Regions from separate parts of the Brevibacillus sp. MS2.2 genome, predicted to be linked through region 1. Evidence: riboswitches for the same ligand, from Rfam matches in the RefSeq annotation. Region 1 holds a riboswitch; each other region holds the start of a gene.

The links. Region 1 has a riboswitch for S-adenosylmethionine ahead of metK (methionine adenosyltransferase). Riboswitches for the same ligand answer to the same signal wherever they lie in the genome.
Region 2: another riboswitch for S-adenosylmethionine. It lies ahead of HP568_RS23630 (pyridoxal phosphate-dependent aminotransferase); the one in region 1 lies ahead of metK (methionine adenosyltransferase).
Region 3: another riboswitch for S-adenosylmethionine. It lies ahead of HP568_RS26040 (sugar ABC transporter substrate-binding protein); the one in region 1 lies ahead of metK (methionine adenosyltransferase).

The regions. Positions count from the first base shown of each region.
Region 1 is NZ_JABSUZ010000025.1:79,121-84,054, forward strand. Features, by position in the region: gene HP568_RS20720 (sensor histidine kinase) at 1-952, opposite strand, end outside; gene HP568_RS20725 (polysaccharide deacetylase family protein) at 949-1,965, opposite strand; gene metK (methionine adenosyltransferase) at 2,117-3,322, opposite strand; SAM riboswitch class I at 3,455-3,556, opposite strand; gene HP568_RS20735 (S8 family peptidase) at 3,618-4,934, opposite strand, start outside.
Region 2 is NZ_JABSUZ010000033.1:52,342-57,275, reverse strand. Features, by position in the region: gene HP568_RS23640 (aminotransferase-like domain-containing protein) at 1-1,156, opposite strand, end outside; gene HP568_RS23635 (hypothetical protein) at 1,352-1,822, opposite strand; gene HP568_RS23630 (pyridoxal phosphate-dependent aminotransferase) at 1,976-3,157, opposite strand; SAM riboswitch class I at 3,242-3,357, opposite strand; gene HP568_RS23625 (MFS transporter) at 3,418-4,674, opposite strand; gene moaC (cyclic pyranopterin monophosphate synthase MoaC) at 4,678-4,934, opposite strand, start outside.
Region 3 is NZ_JABSUZ010000043.1:33,615-38,548, reverse strand. Features, by position in the region: gene HP568_RS26050 (ABC transporter permease) at 1-24, opposite strand, end outside; gene HP568_RS26045 (sugar ABC transporter ATP-binding protein) at 26-1,516, opposite strand; gene HP568_RS26040 (sugar ABC transporter substrate-binding protein) at 1,610-2,629, opposite strand; SAM riboswitch class I at 2,726-2,845, opposite strand; gene HP568_RS26035 (ATP-binding protein) at 3,048-4,301, shown strand; gene HP568_RS26030 (IclR family transcriptional regulator) at 4,733-4,934, opposite strand, start outside.

The DNA.
Region 1 (4,934 bases):
GTACAAATTCCAGCTTCACTTGAACGGTCGTAGCGCCTGCGTGCTTCTCCACATTGTTCAGACATTCCTGAACCAAACGGAAGATCGCAGCCTTTACTGAACTTCGCAAAGGAGGCTCCACACCAAATACTACCAGATCGATGGAAGACTGAATACGCTCTTCGCACGTTTGAATATATTTTTGCAAGGTAGGTACTAGCCCTAAGTCATCTAATGCCATTGGACGCAAATCAAAAATAATACGTCGAACATCCGCCAAGCTCAAGCGTACCATTTCCTTCAGCTCGTGAAGTTCCATTTGCGCTTCTAAAATGCGCTCGTTTTTCAACATGCGCTCTACAATTTCCGAGCGCAACACGACATTCGCCATCGATTGAGCTGGACCGTCGTGAATTTCGCGCGCGACACGCTTGCGTTCTTCTTCCTGAGCCTGGATTACCTTTAGGCCCATCAACTGATGCTGCTTAGCCGATTCCAGCGCCTCGCCTATCTTGCTTAAGTCACCCGTCAAGTAACCAAGCACGACGCCCATTTGAGAAACCAGCTTTTCTGCACGGACGATGGTTTCTTCCAAAGTACGCAGTTGACGCTCCAAATCATTTCTTCTGCGCTTCAAATTGTTTTCCCGCTCGCGGTAAATGGACAGCTCTACCTGAATACGGCTCGCCTCTTCATACGCAACCCGGATATCTTCCTCCGTGTACATATGAAAATTACGACTGACCAACACGAGCTTGTTGCGCGATTTGCGATACGCGAGTTCAAGCGCATCGACTTTTTGAATCACTTTGGAAATCTCTTGTCGAAGTTCATGTAAATCGAACTTCAATGAGTTGCCATGCTGTCTGGCGTTTTCTGCTATATCAAATATTTGGGTTTTACTCGTTTCTACGGTTTCAATCGTTCGTTTGATCACCCCGTCCAGCACGCTGATGTCTATCGCTTTGTTCATGATTGCTCTCCTTCAAACTCATTTTTAGCCTTCGTGAACAACTGTTGGAGGTGCTCTTCTTCTACATCTCGCAGTCCCATGTCATTGCGTGGAATGGCAAACGGATCTGTTCCCTGTTTTACGAATCCACGATTGGATGTAAACACATAGCGGTAGCCAGCTTGACGTGCTGTCTCCAGTACGATTGGACTTGTGAATCCAAACGGCAACGAGATGACTTTGATCTCTTGCTTCATCCATTCGCTTAAGCTGACGCGAGATATACTGAAATCCACATAGAGGCGGTCCCTGTACTCTTTCTCGTCCTCTAAACGCTGCAAGTCTTTCAGATAGACCGGAGCTGTTTCTGGGCCAAGATCGCCCCACTCATTTCGTTCTTCCTCTTCATGCAGACTGTACGTGTGGGACCCGATCATAACCAGTCCCGTATGAATCATTTCGTTAACCTGTTGACGCGTAAGTGGTGGCGTCATATTCTCCCGTTTTCGGTCGGCTACATCTCTTAAGCGCCCCGCAATTGCGAAGTTCACTGAAGGGTAGCCGTATGTACGTAAGATCGGAAATGCTTCTTTGTAATAACTCTCATACCCATCGTCAAACGTAATCAAAACAGCATTCTCAGTCGGTAAGGTACCCGTCTCCATAAATCGCAGGAACTCATCCAACGAAATCGGATTCAGGTCGTTATCATGCAAAAATTTCATGTGTCGGGCAAATTGGTCAGGAGCTATGACATACCGCTGATTCGATTGATCCGTAACATGATGGTACGTCAAAACCACAACCTGATTGTTATACCACTTTTTCGTTTGAACCGCTGCTTCTTCAATTGGTGTGACGTTTGGCTCAGCATTTTTTGTCTCACTTATGCTTATAGACGTATCCACTTGGGGAAAAGGTTGCACTTCTTGTTTATTCTTTTTTTCCAGAAAAGATTCGCCTAACAACCCAATAGCCACTGCAAAAAACAAAAAAGTAAGAAACACGATCAGGAAGAGCCTTCTGTTCGGCAAAAAAACCCCTCCTCTACTTCCTCACTAGGAGATTCGACACAGTCCTACAAATTCCTGTGCAACAATCGACCCAATAATTGGATGACTTTGCTCCTAAAACGAAAAAGAGCCCAGTAGCAATACCAGGCTCTTTTTATGTCATTCAGCAATATTACAGTTGAGCAGCCTCTTGCTTCAGAACTTCTGCTTTGTCTGTTTGCTCCCAAGGAACATTCAGGTCATTGCGTCCGAAGTGGCCATATGCAGCTGTTTGTTTGTAGATAGGACGACGCAGGTCGAGCTGCTTGATGATACCAGCAGGACGCAGGTCGAAGTGTTTGCGAACCAATTTCACCAGAGCTTCTTCGGAAATGGTACCTGTACCGAATGTATCAACTGCGATGGAAACTGGTTGTGCTACACCAATCGCGTAAGCAACTTGTACTTCGCATTTGTCTGCGAGGCCAGCAGCCACGATGTTTTTCGCTACATAACGAGCTGCGTAAGCACCGGAACGGTCAACTTTTGTCGGATCTTTACCGGAGAACGCACCGCCGCCATGACGAGCATAACCGCCGTAAGTATCTACGATGATTTTGCGGCCAGTCAAGCCAGCATCCCCTTGTGGTCCGCCAATTACGAAACGGCCAGTTGGGTTGATGAAGTATTTGGTTTCAGCGTCCAACAGTTCAGCTGGAACAACTGGTTTGATTACGTGTTCTACCAGATCTTGCTTGATTTGCTCCAGTGTTGTTTCAGGAGCATGTTGGGTAGAAATAACGATTGTATCGATACGAACTGGTTTGTCGCCATCGTACTCAACAGTTACTTGTGTTTTTCCGTCAGGACGGAGGTAAGCAAGTGTTCCGTTTTTACGTACTTCCGTCAGACGACGAGCCAATTGGTGGGACATGCTGATCGGAAGTGGCATCAGTTCAGGTGTTTCATTGCATGCAAAACCAAACATCAAACCTTGGTCACCAGCACCAATTGCTTCAATCTCAGCGTCAGTCATTTGGCCTTCGCGTGCTTCCAATGCTTGGTCTACACCAAGTGCAATGTCAGCGGACTGCTCGCCAATTGCAGTAATAACACCGCAAGTATCAGCGTCAAAACCGAATTTCGCACGGTCATAACCGATTTCACGAATGGTTTCACGAACGAGCTTTTGGATATCCACATAAGTGTTTGTAGTGATTTCACCTGCTACGAGAACCAAACCAGTAGTTACGGAAGTTTCGCAAGCTACGCGAGCGTTTGGATCTTTGGACAGGATCGCATCCAAGATGGAGTCGGAAATTTGGTCACAAATTTTATCCGGATGTCCTTCAGTTACAGATTCGGATGTAAACAGACGACGACCTTTTTGCAAAGCCATGAGAAAATACCTCCTTTGACCTCATACAAATAGTGTGGTAGCCGAGTCAGGATTTTATCTACGTAAACGCAAATAAAAAACCTTTTCCATTTTTAGGAGGAAAAGGTTTGAGCGTTTTTTGCTTCCTTCATCCTCTTATCGGCCAGAACAGATGTCCGTTCTGCTGGTTAGCACCGCTCTAGATCGGTTGCCGGGCTTCATAGGGCCAGTCCCTCCGCCTGCTCTGGATAAGAGTATCCATTACGGATAATAGAATAATTGTTTTTTTCAGAGATGTCAATAGGAATAATTTTACTTATAATTGATAGGCTTTGGAAAGTACCACCACTACCTCGGCGCGCGTTGCCCTTCCGTTCGGTTTAAAGGAAGATCCGTACCCACTGAGCCAGTTTCTAGATGTCAAAGCTTCAATGGCAGGAGAAGCCCAATGACTCGCTGGCACATCCTGATATTTCGAGGTACCGCGGTTATACATCAAAACATCACGTGCCCGCGCGATCATTACTGCCATCTCTGCACGCGATATCGGCTGATCCGGCTTCATTTCACTCTTCGGGTACCCTTTCAAAATTCCTAACTGGTAGGCTACACCTAAGTTGTGATACGCCCAGTGCCGCTTTGGCATATCTCGGAAGGTCGTTTTTCCTGTGTAGGTAGTCGCTACCTTGGAACCGGTCGCACGCATCGACTTAAGCAGCATCGTCGCAAACTCTGCACGGGTCACTGCCTGATTCGGCTTGAACGACGCATCATTAAATCCATTTACAATATCGCGAGAGCTAAGTCTGACGATCTCTGAGCGTGCCCAGTGGTCGGAAATATCGCGATAGCCCGCTATCAATTTCTGCTGCGTCACCGTGAGTCGGTACGATTCATATTTGAATGCAGTACCGCTATTGAGGCGTACATAGTATTTTCCTGGCTGCAAGCGCAACCCGATAATGTCATTCCCACTATTGGAAAGCTCGGCTACCTCATTCGTCGAAGCAAGCGCATAGTTCATGTTTCGATCGCTGTAAAGTGCGAAACGAAAGCCACTCTCCACAGGAATATACGGCGCCCGGAATGTCACATATGATTCGCTATTCACAGTAAATTGGAACCAGTCGGAATCAGTTGCTGTCGGAATTGTTCCTGACATCACTGTCCCACCGCTTAACGGAGACGCCTTTTGATAGGTATCATTCGGCTCATTGAAATCCTTTTTAACTGGCGTGTACCCCAAATCCAGCTGGTATTCGCCATTGACTGCATTCCGCGAATACTCGCTCACACGGATGTAATATTTACCCGGGGACACCTCTTTACTGACCCGCTCTGTCGGATTGTCCTTTGTCCCATTATCGTACAGAGGATCCCAGACTACTGATTTTTGACCGGGCGCTTGTTTACCAAGACCCAGCAACAGATCCACTCGTTTGTTGTCAGGGCTAACAGAAACATCTAAATGCCCGTACTCACGAACGTAGTAGGAGAACCAATCCTGATCGCCTTCATCATGAAAATTGCCTGTCACACTAATTTGGTTCCCTACGAGCGGTCTTGCCGTTTCTTGTGTATCGTTCGGTTCATTTCGGTCAGGGTTGATCGAAAATTTACTCGTCAACACGTA
Region 2 (4,934 bases), on a different contig from region 1:
GTGAAATGGCAAGCTCTGTGTCTTCCCGGTTCAGAAGTGTATAGTTTAAGCGCATCGTATTGAATTGCGGCTCTGCTGCATAAAACGGCTTTCCTGGTACGAATGCCACGCCTTCCTGTACGGAGCGGGCCAGCAGCTTCTCTGCATCAACGTGCTCTGGAAGATTCACCCAGAGGAACATCCCGCCCCTTGGTTTTTCCCACTGTACACCCTCCCAGTTTTGCGCAACCAAGAGCTCATGCATCCATTCCATGCGCGCCTTGTAGGACTCGCGGATTTTCTCAATGTGACTCTCCAGATCAAAGCGGGACAAAAGCTCATACAAAGCGTACTGATCAATTGTGCTCGACTGCAAATCAACAGCTTGCTTCGCCTTCACCATCATTTGAATCACGCGTGTATCTCCAATGGCCCATCCAGTACGCAAGCCTGGCGCGACAATTTTGGAAAAGGTACTGGTGTACACCACACAGGAATCAGTCGGATGCTCATCCAGTGAGAAAATCGAGCGATACGGTGCTTCCCCATCGAATTGGATCTCTCCATATGGATCGTCTTCCAGAATGAGAATGTTTTGGGCCTTACATTGACGAAGCAATCCGAGACGGCGTTCGAGGCTCCATACCTTTCCTGTCGGATTGGCAAAGGTAGGAATGACGTACACCATTTTCGGACGATACTGGGCTATTTTTTTCGCCAGATCGTCCAGATCCATCCCATCGGCATCACCGTCTACGGGAATCGCTTTGATTCCCCGAAATTGGAACAACTGAACGGCTGCCAAATAAGTAGGGTTTTCTACGAGAACGACATCGCCTTCGTCTAAATATACACGGCACAACAAGTCTACTGCTTGCTGAGAGCCCGTAGTGATGATCATATTATCTGAACCGACGTTCATATGCTTTTGCTTCATGCGGGATGCAATCCACTCACGAAGCGGCAAGTAACCATCAGTCAATCCGTACTGAAGAGCTTTTGCTCCTTGTTCGAATGCGCGGTTGAACGCTTCGCGCATCTCTGCGATTGGAAAAGAATCCTCTGCTGGCAGTCCACCTGCGAGCGAGAGCACTTGATTGCCTTGGGTCAGCTTCAAGATTTCCCGGACAGCCGAGGAGGATAGTGCTTCAACAGATTTTGAAAATGAGTACTCCATGTTCCGTTCCCCCTTGATTTTGCTTATCCTTGTTTTATCACTCTCCCTCTCGTAAGTCCAATCCTTGGTAGCTATGAGTGGATAGGTTTTGACTATGTCGAGCGGTTGTTCAATCGTTAGTCTTGACACACTTCATGCAAAAAACCCCTCTTCGTATCAAACGAAAAGGGGTCCATATGTATGGGCTATATCTTCCTAGGCAATTCGGAACACACGTGGTTTCTCTGTGTGTGGGAGGAAAGAGAGGTCTACATGCGCGGACGCTTCTTCCATACCAATATCGCTTGCCAACAGTAACGCCTCTTCCTGGAAGGTCGGCGTACAGCTGCCTTCATTCAGTTCACAGAGACGCTTCAATCGCTTCAGTCTCTCTGCGGACTTCTCCACTCTCATGCATTCGTTCGTCAGCTCACAAACGTTAACGTGACGAGCATCAGCGATCATGCTGATATCATTCACATGGACAATCAGTCTTTTGCCTTCTTCTGTTACAAATCCGATCGAGCAAAAATGCGCACCTGACATTTCCAACCGAGTGAGAACAGCATTGGCGTAAACTTCTCCAGTCCGCAAGCGAATCTGGCCTGCTTCAATGGCTCCGCCGATTTTCCGCTCGTTGGCGATCACCGTATACATATCCGTGTAACCGTTAATCTGATAGCGCATGGTACCCTCCCGCTCTCGCTGAGACTAATTATCATTAACAACAATGACATCGTATAATGAAAATCATTATCTGTCAATAATGAGAATGATTTTTATTCTAGAAGAAAAAACCACACTCCATTTATATGGTAGTGTGGCCAATTTGACTCGCTTTTATTTGGTTTTCGTAAATAACCCTAACCGCTCAATCCGTTGGACCGCTTCTGCGAGACGATCTTCATTGGATAACAAAGCCGCTCTCACATAGCCCTCACCTGTCGGACCAAAGCCATTTCCCGGCGCTACGACAACATGCGCTTTTTCCAAAAGCAGGTCAGAGAACTCCACGGATGTGAAGCCGCTTGGAACAGGAAGCCAAGCAAAAAACGAACCTTGTGATGGTGGAGCCTGCCAGCCAATCCGATGCAGATTGGAGTACAAGGCATTGCGGCGGCTTTCGTAGACAGCCACGAGGTCGCGAACGCACTGCTGCGACTCCGTCATCGCTTTGGCTGCCGCCATCTGTACCGCTCCGAACAGACTGACGAAGTAATGGTCCTGAATGAGATTGATCAGACGAACCAGCTCGCGATTCCCTACCATGGCACCAACACGCCAGCCTGCCATGTTGTACGTTTTAGACAACGTATAGAATTCTACGCCCACTTCTTTTGCTCCCGGAACCTGCATGAAGCTGACCGGCTTTTTCCCGTCATAGCTGATCGCCCCGTAGGCGAAGTCGTGGCAGACGACGATTTCATGTTTTCGCGCAAAACGAATCGTTTCCTCATAAAACTCGAGTGGTGCGTTGACTGCTGTCGGATTGTTCGGATAGTTGAGAAACATCAGTTTCGCTCGATCCAAATCAGCTTGGGAGAGCTGGCTGTAGTCTGGCAAGAAGTCATTTTCCGCCTTCAGCGGCATCATGACCATCCGTCCGTTTACGACAGCAACCCCCGACCAATAATCCGGATAGCCTGGATCTGGAACCAGTGCAACATCGCCTGCGTTCATGAGTACTTGGCAAATCTCTACGAGTCCGGTTTTGCTGCCGAACAATATCGCTACTTCTTCCTCCGGATCGAGGTCCACATCAAATTCTTGCTTATACCAATGAGCCACTGCCTGCTTCAGTTCCACGCGTCCCTGAAAAGGCGGATATTTGTGATGGAGTGGTTGTGCCGCTTGTGCCTGTAATTCCTCAATAATGTGCGGCGGTGTCGGCAAATCGGGATTGCCCTGCCCCAGGTTAATGACGTCATGGCCTTGCGCAATGACCTTGTTTACTTTTGCCACCAGGGTCGCAAAAAACTGGGTAGGGAGTCGATCAATCATGTCGGAGGGTTGAATGCGCATCTTTCTTCCATTCCTTTCTTGGGGCCCAATACAGTAAAACCCCCTTTTTCCATACAGAAAAAGGGGGAGATCAGCTTGGTCACGTCCTTATCTGTCAGGAAAAAAATCCTGCTGGAATTGGCACAGCATCTGTCCATCACATGGAACAGATCCGCTGCCGGGCTTCATAGGGCCAGTCCCTCCACCTCTCTGAATAAGTCAAACACACGGAATATACTGTTTTTTCGTCTATATCATACTACTTGAGCACGTATACCGTGTCAAGATGCTTGATTCTGTACGGGTACTTGATGCCTTCTTTTTTGAAAAGAGGTGTGGAAGGCAAAGAATGCGACAGACACCAACGACAAGCCTGCCATCACGAACAATAGTCCCTGCGCATGAATCGATTGGAAAATGAATGCGCCAAGCAATGGTCCGAGCATCCGTCCAGCTGATCCAGTCCCTGCAATCAGCCCTTGAATGAAGCCTTCTCGTCCCTCTGGCGTAAACTGTGCAGCAACAGCCGGCACCGCTGGCCACACGAGCATTTCTCCCAGCGTCATGATGAACATGCCTGCCACAAAGCCTGCATAAGCCGTTGATTGAGACAAAATCAGCATCGACAAGGCAAAAATATAAGCGCCCAAGAGCATTTGTGCCTTTAGCGTACGGGCAAAGCGTCGAATGACCCACGCAATCAACGGCTGACCGAACAGGATCAAGCCGCCATTCAGCGTCCACAACAGACTGTATTGACGGAGTGTAATGCCCAGGGATTGCATGTAAGTCGACAGCACCGTCGTCCACTGTACATAGACAATCCAGCTAATTAATAGCCCCCCGCATAATAGCAGCAAAGCCCCCCATACCACCTTTGACTCTTGCTGTGGTTGTCGCAGCACATCACCAGTTGCTTGCTCAGGCATGCTTTGTCCAGTCGTCGAGTTTTGGCTTTGTTGTTCCACCCTTTTTAACTGACGCGGCAAAATGAGCATGAACATGGCGAGAACGACCACTTGCGAAATGGCATTACCGAAAAACGTCCAGGCAAATGACACACTTGCCAAGAAGCCGCCCAACGCAGAACCGGCAGCTACCCCCACATTGAGGGAGACATAAATCAGATTGATTCCTTTCCGTCCTCCGTCCGGCCATAACACTACGGCCAGTGCATTCATCACAGGAGAAAGTGTTCCGTAAAAAAGTCCATTCAGCAGAAGCAAGGCAACATAAATCGTAAAATCTTGCGTAACACCTAAGCCGATCGATATCAGAATAACGCCAATGGAACCGACAATGATGGTGCGCATTTTGCCCCAGCGGTCAAACATCATCCCGCCGACAATACTCCCGATCAAGAATGCGCCTTGATTTAAAAGCAACAAGAAGCCGGCTACAGTCAGCGGCTTTCCGAGATGGTTGTGAATATAGATCGTGACTAGCGGCCAAATACACGCCATTCCGGTAGAAAAAATGACGGCAGCAATCGCCAATAAACGAATGCTGCTCGGATAGGATTCCCACTTTTGCCTCATGCCTTACTTCTCTCCCCGATGGAAATCGCCGCTTTTTCCGCCTGTTTTGGATTGCAGACTGGTTGGACCGATTATCATTTCTTTATCCATGGCTTTGCACATGTCATACACCGTCAAAGCCGCTACGCTGACAGCGGTCAACGCCTCCATCTCGACGCCTGTTTTCCCTGTCGTCTTCACGGTTCCTGTAATCGCAAGCGTCGTTTCATCTACAAAAGCAAATTGTATGTCGATGCCAGTCAATGGCAGCGGATGACACA
Region 3 (4,934 bases), on a different contig from region 1:
TAAGCTAAACTTTTTATCTGCCACGTTACTCACCTCCGCTTGCGTAGTACATAATCAGCTCTTGTGTTGCTTCCTCGCGACTCAATTCCTTCACGATCCTGCCCTCGAACATGACGAGAATCCGGTCAGCGATCCCGATAACTTCCTGAAACTCACAGGAGAAATACAGGACGCCCTTTTTCTGCTCGGCGAGATTTCCGATCAGGCGGTAAATATCGCTTTTCGCGCCGATATCCACCCCTTTTGTCGGCTCGTCAAACATAAAGAGGTGAGCGTTTGTGTCCAGCCATTTGCCGATAGCGACTTTTTGCTGGTTTCCGCCGCTGAGAAAACCAACCAATTGCTTGATATCGGCTGTTTTTACACCAAGACGCTGCACGAGCTCTCTTGCACTAGCCGCTTCCGCCCCTCTTTTGATAAAACCGAGCCAGGACTTCTTTTTCAATGAGGCGACAGACAGGTTGTTCTGTACCGACTCCTCTACGAAAATTCCTTCTTTGCGCCTTTCCTCCGGGACGAGCACGATTCCTGCATCGACGGCTTCCTTTGGCGAGCGCAGTTGGACACGTGTTCCATGCAATCGAACGGCTCCAGCCTTTGCCTCATCTGCACCGAAGAGCAATCGGGCGAGCTCAGTCTTTCCTGCCCCAACCAGACCGACGACACCCACGATCTCTCCCTCGCGAACCTGCAAGTCGACTCCGTGTACTTTGCCGCCAGCCACACCTGACGCCTCAAAAATCGTTTCGCCAATCGGCACTGCAAGCTTTGGGAACTCCTCGTCAAAGCTTTTGCCCAGCATGTTCGCGATCACTTCGTCCATATTGGTCTTCGCCGTGTCTGTGGTCACGACATGCTGTCCATCGCGCATAATGGTGATCCGATCACAGATTTCAAAGATTTCCGGCAACCTGTGGGAGATATAAATGATTCCGACCCCAGCTTTTTTCAACTGCGCAATGATTTGAAACAGCCGCTCGCTCTCCTTCGTGCTCAACGGCGCTGTCGGTTCATCGAAAATGACGTACTTCGCCTTTTGAACGGTCGCCCGTGCAATCAAAATCAATTGCTTTTCTGATAGCGTACATTCTTCAACGAGCATCCTCACTGGAATAGAGAAGCCGAAGTTTTTTAAAATCTGCTCTGATTCGTTGTACAAGCTCTGCCAGTTGATCAGTCCCTTGGTTTTCGCCTGGACGAGTTGATCGAGTAAAATATTCTCAGCGACGCTTAAATACGGGATCAAGGCGGTGTCCACTTCCTGATATACACATTGAATGCCCTGTGCTTTGGCGTCCTGCGGCGAATTGATCGTCACGACCTGTCCATCGATGGTGATCGTACCGCCATCTGCCTGATACGCTCCCGTGAGGATTTTCATCAGGGTACTCTTTCCCGCGCCATTGGCACCGAGGAGAGCGTGAACCTCTCCTGCGCGCACCTCGAAATCGACGGATCGCAGAGCAGGAACCCCAGAAAACTGCTTCGCCATCCCTTTCATCTGCAATGTGGACATTTTTCACACCTCCTGTTTACCTGCGTATTCCAACCTCTATAAGGAAAAATCCCGTTGACGGATACAGCTCAACGGGAAAAGCCAATTTGGTTCTTACTTGCCCCACTCTTGTACATATTGGGACAGGTCGCCCATCGTTACTTTTTTATCCTTCGGCAGGTCTTCCTGTTTCACCAGCACTGGATTCAGCTTCACGTTATCTGGTACTTGCTCGCCTTTGATTTTTTGGAACACGGTTTGCGCATGAATGCGTCCGATATTGGATGGGTCTACCGCTGCCGTCGCTGTCCACGGAGAGTTTTCCGCCTGGATCATTTGCAGATCCTCATCGCTCAAATCGATGGAGTATACTTTGATTTCCGTACGGCCTGCTTGCTGAATGGCACGTGTCGCCCCTTTGGCAAATTCATCCCAAGCCGCCCATACTGCTGTGATGTCGCCTTTGTTCGGATACTTTTTCAAGATCGCTTCCATCTGCGTTTGTGTATCGAGTGCCGTATTGTTGGTAGCAGAACCGAATGCCGCAATCTCTTTTATGTCCGGGTATTTCTTCTGGAAAGCTTCATACGTGACTTGGCGTTTTTCCATCGGCGCAAAGCCAGCTACCCAAATTTTTACGATGCTGCCTTTGCCGTTTGTATCTGCCGCCAGCTTCTCCAGGCTCAGCTCTGCCAATTTGTTGTCATCCTGCGCCACTACTGGCACGCCTGGAATGTTGATGTCTGTATCAAACAGAACGACCGGGATTTTTCTATCCACGGCTTTTTGCGTGCCCTGCTGCAACGCTTCTGCCGTACCATGGTCGATCAGAATGCCATCAAACTTTTGATTCACAGCCGCATCGAGGTTGGACGCCATTTTTGCCAGATCGGTATCTGCGTTGAATACAGTCAACTCGCCGCCATTTTTCTCCACCTCTGTCTTCACGCCATTAATGTATTGAGCGGAGAACGTCCCTACGTTTTGGCGCATGATCAATGCGATTCTCTTTGCGTTCTCTCCGCCCTGCTGGTTCGTGCTGCCGGTTCCGGTGCTTGTTCCTCCGCCGCATGCCGTCACGAGTACAGACGCAGCCACAACAAGTGAAGTCAGTAATCCCAGTTTCTTTTTCATCACAAATGTTCCCCCTTTTTCTTTTTGACAACAGATGACAAAAGCAAAAAATCCTCTTTCACAGAGAAAGAGGACAAAAATCGACAAGATTCTCGCCTCTTATCTGTCAGGTATTCTACCTGTTGGAGTTAGCACCTTGGCTCGAAAGAACGCATTCTCTCGTGCTAGGTTGCCGGGCTTCATAGGGCCATTCCCTCAGCCTTCTCTTGATAAGAGTAGTTTCTATTTTCAAAACGTTTGTATAAGTATATACAGAATATAATCTGGCAATTACCTATCTGTCAACTGGGTTTACCGAAAGAATTTTCTTGATAAATATTCCAGTTTCTTATGTAACATCAAGAGGGATTTTGTTGTGTCTTGTCGAATTATCGTAGATTGATACAAGCCTAGCAAATATTTGCGATGGGGATGCTACATGAGTCTATTAAAAGAAGTCATTCTTCAATGGTTTTTCGCCATTATCCCGTTTGTGTTTTTCAACATCTATTACCGTGACAAAATGAGGAACTACAGCCGTTCCTTTATTGTCATCACCAGCTCAGCCTGCATGTTTCTCGCGATGACCTTCGCCCCGAGCGTCACGAATGGCATGTTTTTTGATATCCGACACATCATCATTCTTTTCGGACTGGTTTATGGCGGAATCGAGATTGCCTTGCTCCTTCTGATTGAAGCCTTGGTTTATCGGTACTACCTAGGTGGCGAAGGAACATGGGTTGCCATGCTGATCCTTACAGTCAATTTTGTCTTGTCACTCTTTTTGTATCGACACTATAAAGCCAGTTATCGGAAAACACTGTATCTTTTTATGACGAGTGCGATTTTTTCAACGGTTGCTTTAGGGACTACTTATTACTTTTTTCCCACGTATGTAACTCAACACCTCGTTTACTACACCATAGTGATTCCTATTCAAAACTTTTTCGGCCTCTGGTTATTAATGTCGCTTTTCAGCAAATGCGTTTCGGATAAGGAGCTGTTTATTCGCCACGCGCAAAATGAAAAAATCCAGACGATGAGCCATGTTGCTGCATCGCTTGCACACGAGGTTCGCAATCCGCTGACAGCTGTCAAAGGCTTCTTGAAACTAATACAGGAACGTCCGGAAAATTTGGTAAAAGTCGATCAATACATTCGCATCAGTCTCGACGAAATCCAACGGACAGAAGCCATTTTGACCGAGTACCTTGCGATTTCCAAGCCACTCAAGGAACGGCATGAGATCATTAATGTGAGCGAACATCTCCATGCCATCCGCGAAGTGATGCTCCCCTTTGCCAATATGCATAACGTGGAGCTTACGCTGCAAGACTTTGAGAGACCTGTAACGATCAAGGCCAATCCAGACGAGTTCAAGCAAGTGTTGGTGAATTTCATCAAAAATGCCATCGAGGCGTGCTCGGATATTTCGGACGGAAAAGTCTCCCTGGACTTGCTCATCGAGCGAAACAAAGCCGTTTTGGTCATCAAGGATAACGGTATCGGTATGGATGCAGGACAGATCAGCCGCCTCGGAACGATTTACTTTTCTACGAAGACAACTGGGACCGGTCTTGGATTGACGTATTCCTATCATGTCATTCATGCGATTGGCGGAACGGTCAATGTATCAAGCAAACCACGAGTAGGAACCAAGTTCACCATTATGCTCCCGTATAAGGCACAGTAACTTCATGCAGGTTTTGCAGAGGAACTGTGCCTTTTTCCATTCGATCGATAATGATGCAACAGGGGGGAGTCTCCCCCTGGTGTCTCTCTTTCCCGGACGTCTGGGAAGATCGAGTTTTTTTATGCCGTTTGATGATTAAAAAACCCACGCCCATATCAGATCAATAGCCACAAAAGCTGTTACCACCATGAGCAATTTCGAAAAGCTAATCTTGCCTTCTTTATCCGTATCTTTTCGATAAGGTGGTTGAAATCCCAATATGTTTAAAAACCCATTTATGTAGGAAAACAAAATCGTAACTAGCCCTACGAGGATTGATTCCAATAGATTAGCCCCTTCCGTTACTCTTTGTTACACTCCCTTTGTAGAAATGACATTTTTTTCTACGTACTATCTTCACGGTTGGTTTCATCGAAATAAAAAAAGGCCAGTCAAGCCTTTGGCAGGCCGCCTAGCCGTTGCGAGGTTTTGTGAGCGACATCCTTTACCCGTTCAATCAAATACTGGAGCCGTTCTTCCTTCAAATCATACGTGACAATTCCAATGCTTAATGCCCCGATTACCTTTTGGGTGTAATCAATCACAGGTGCTGCGACGGACGCCGTATTTTCCGTCCGCTCCGCAAAACTGACC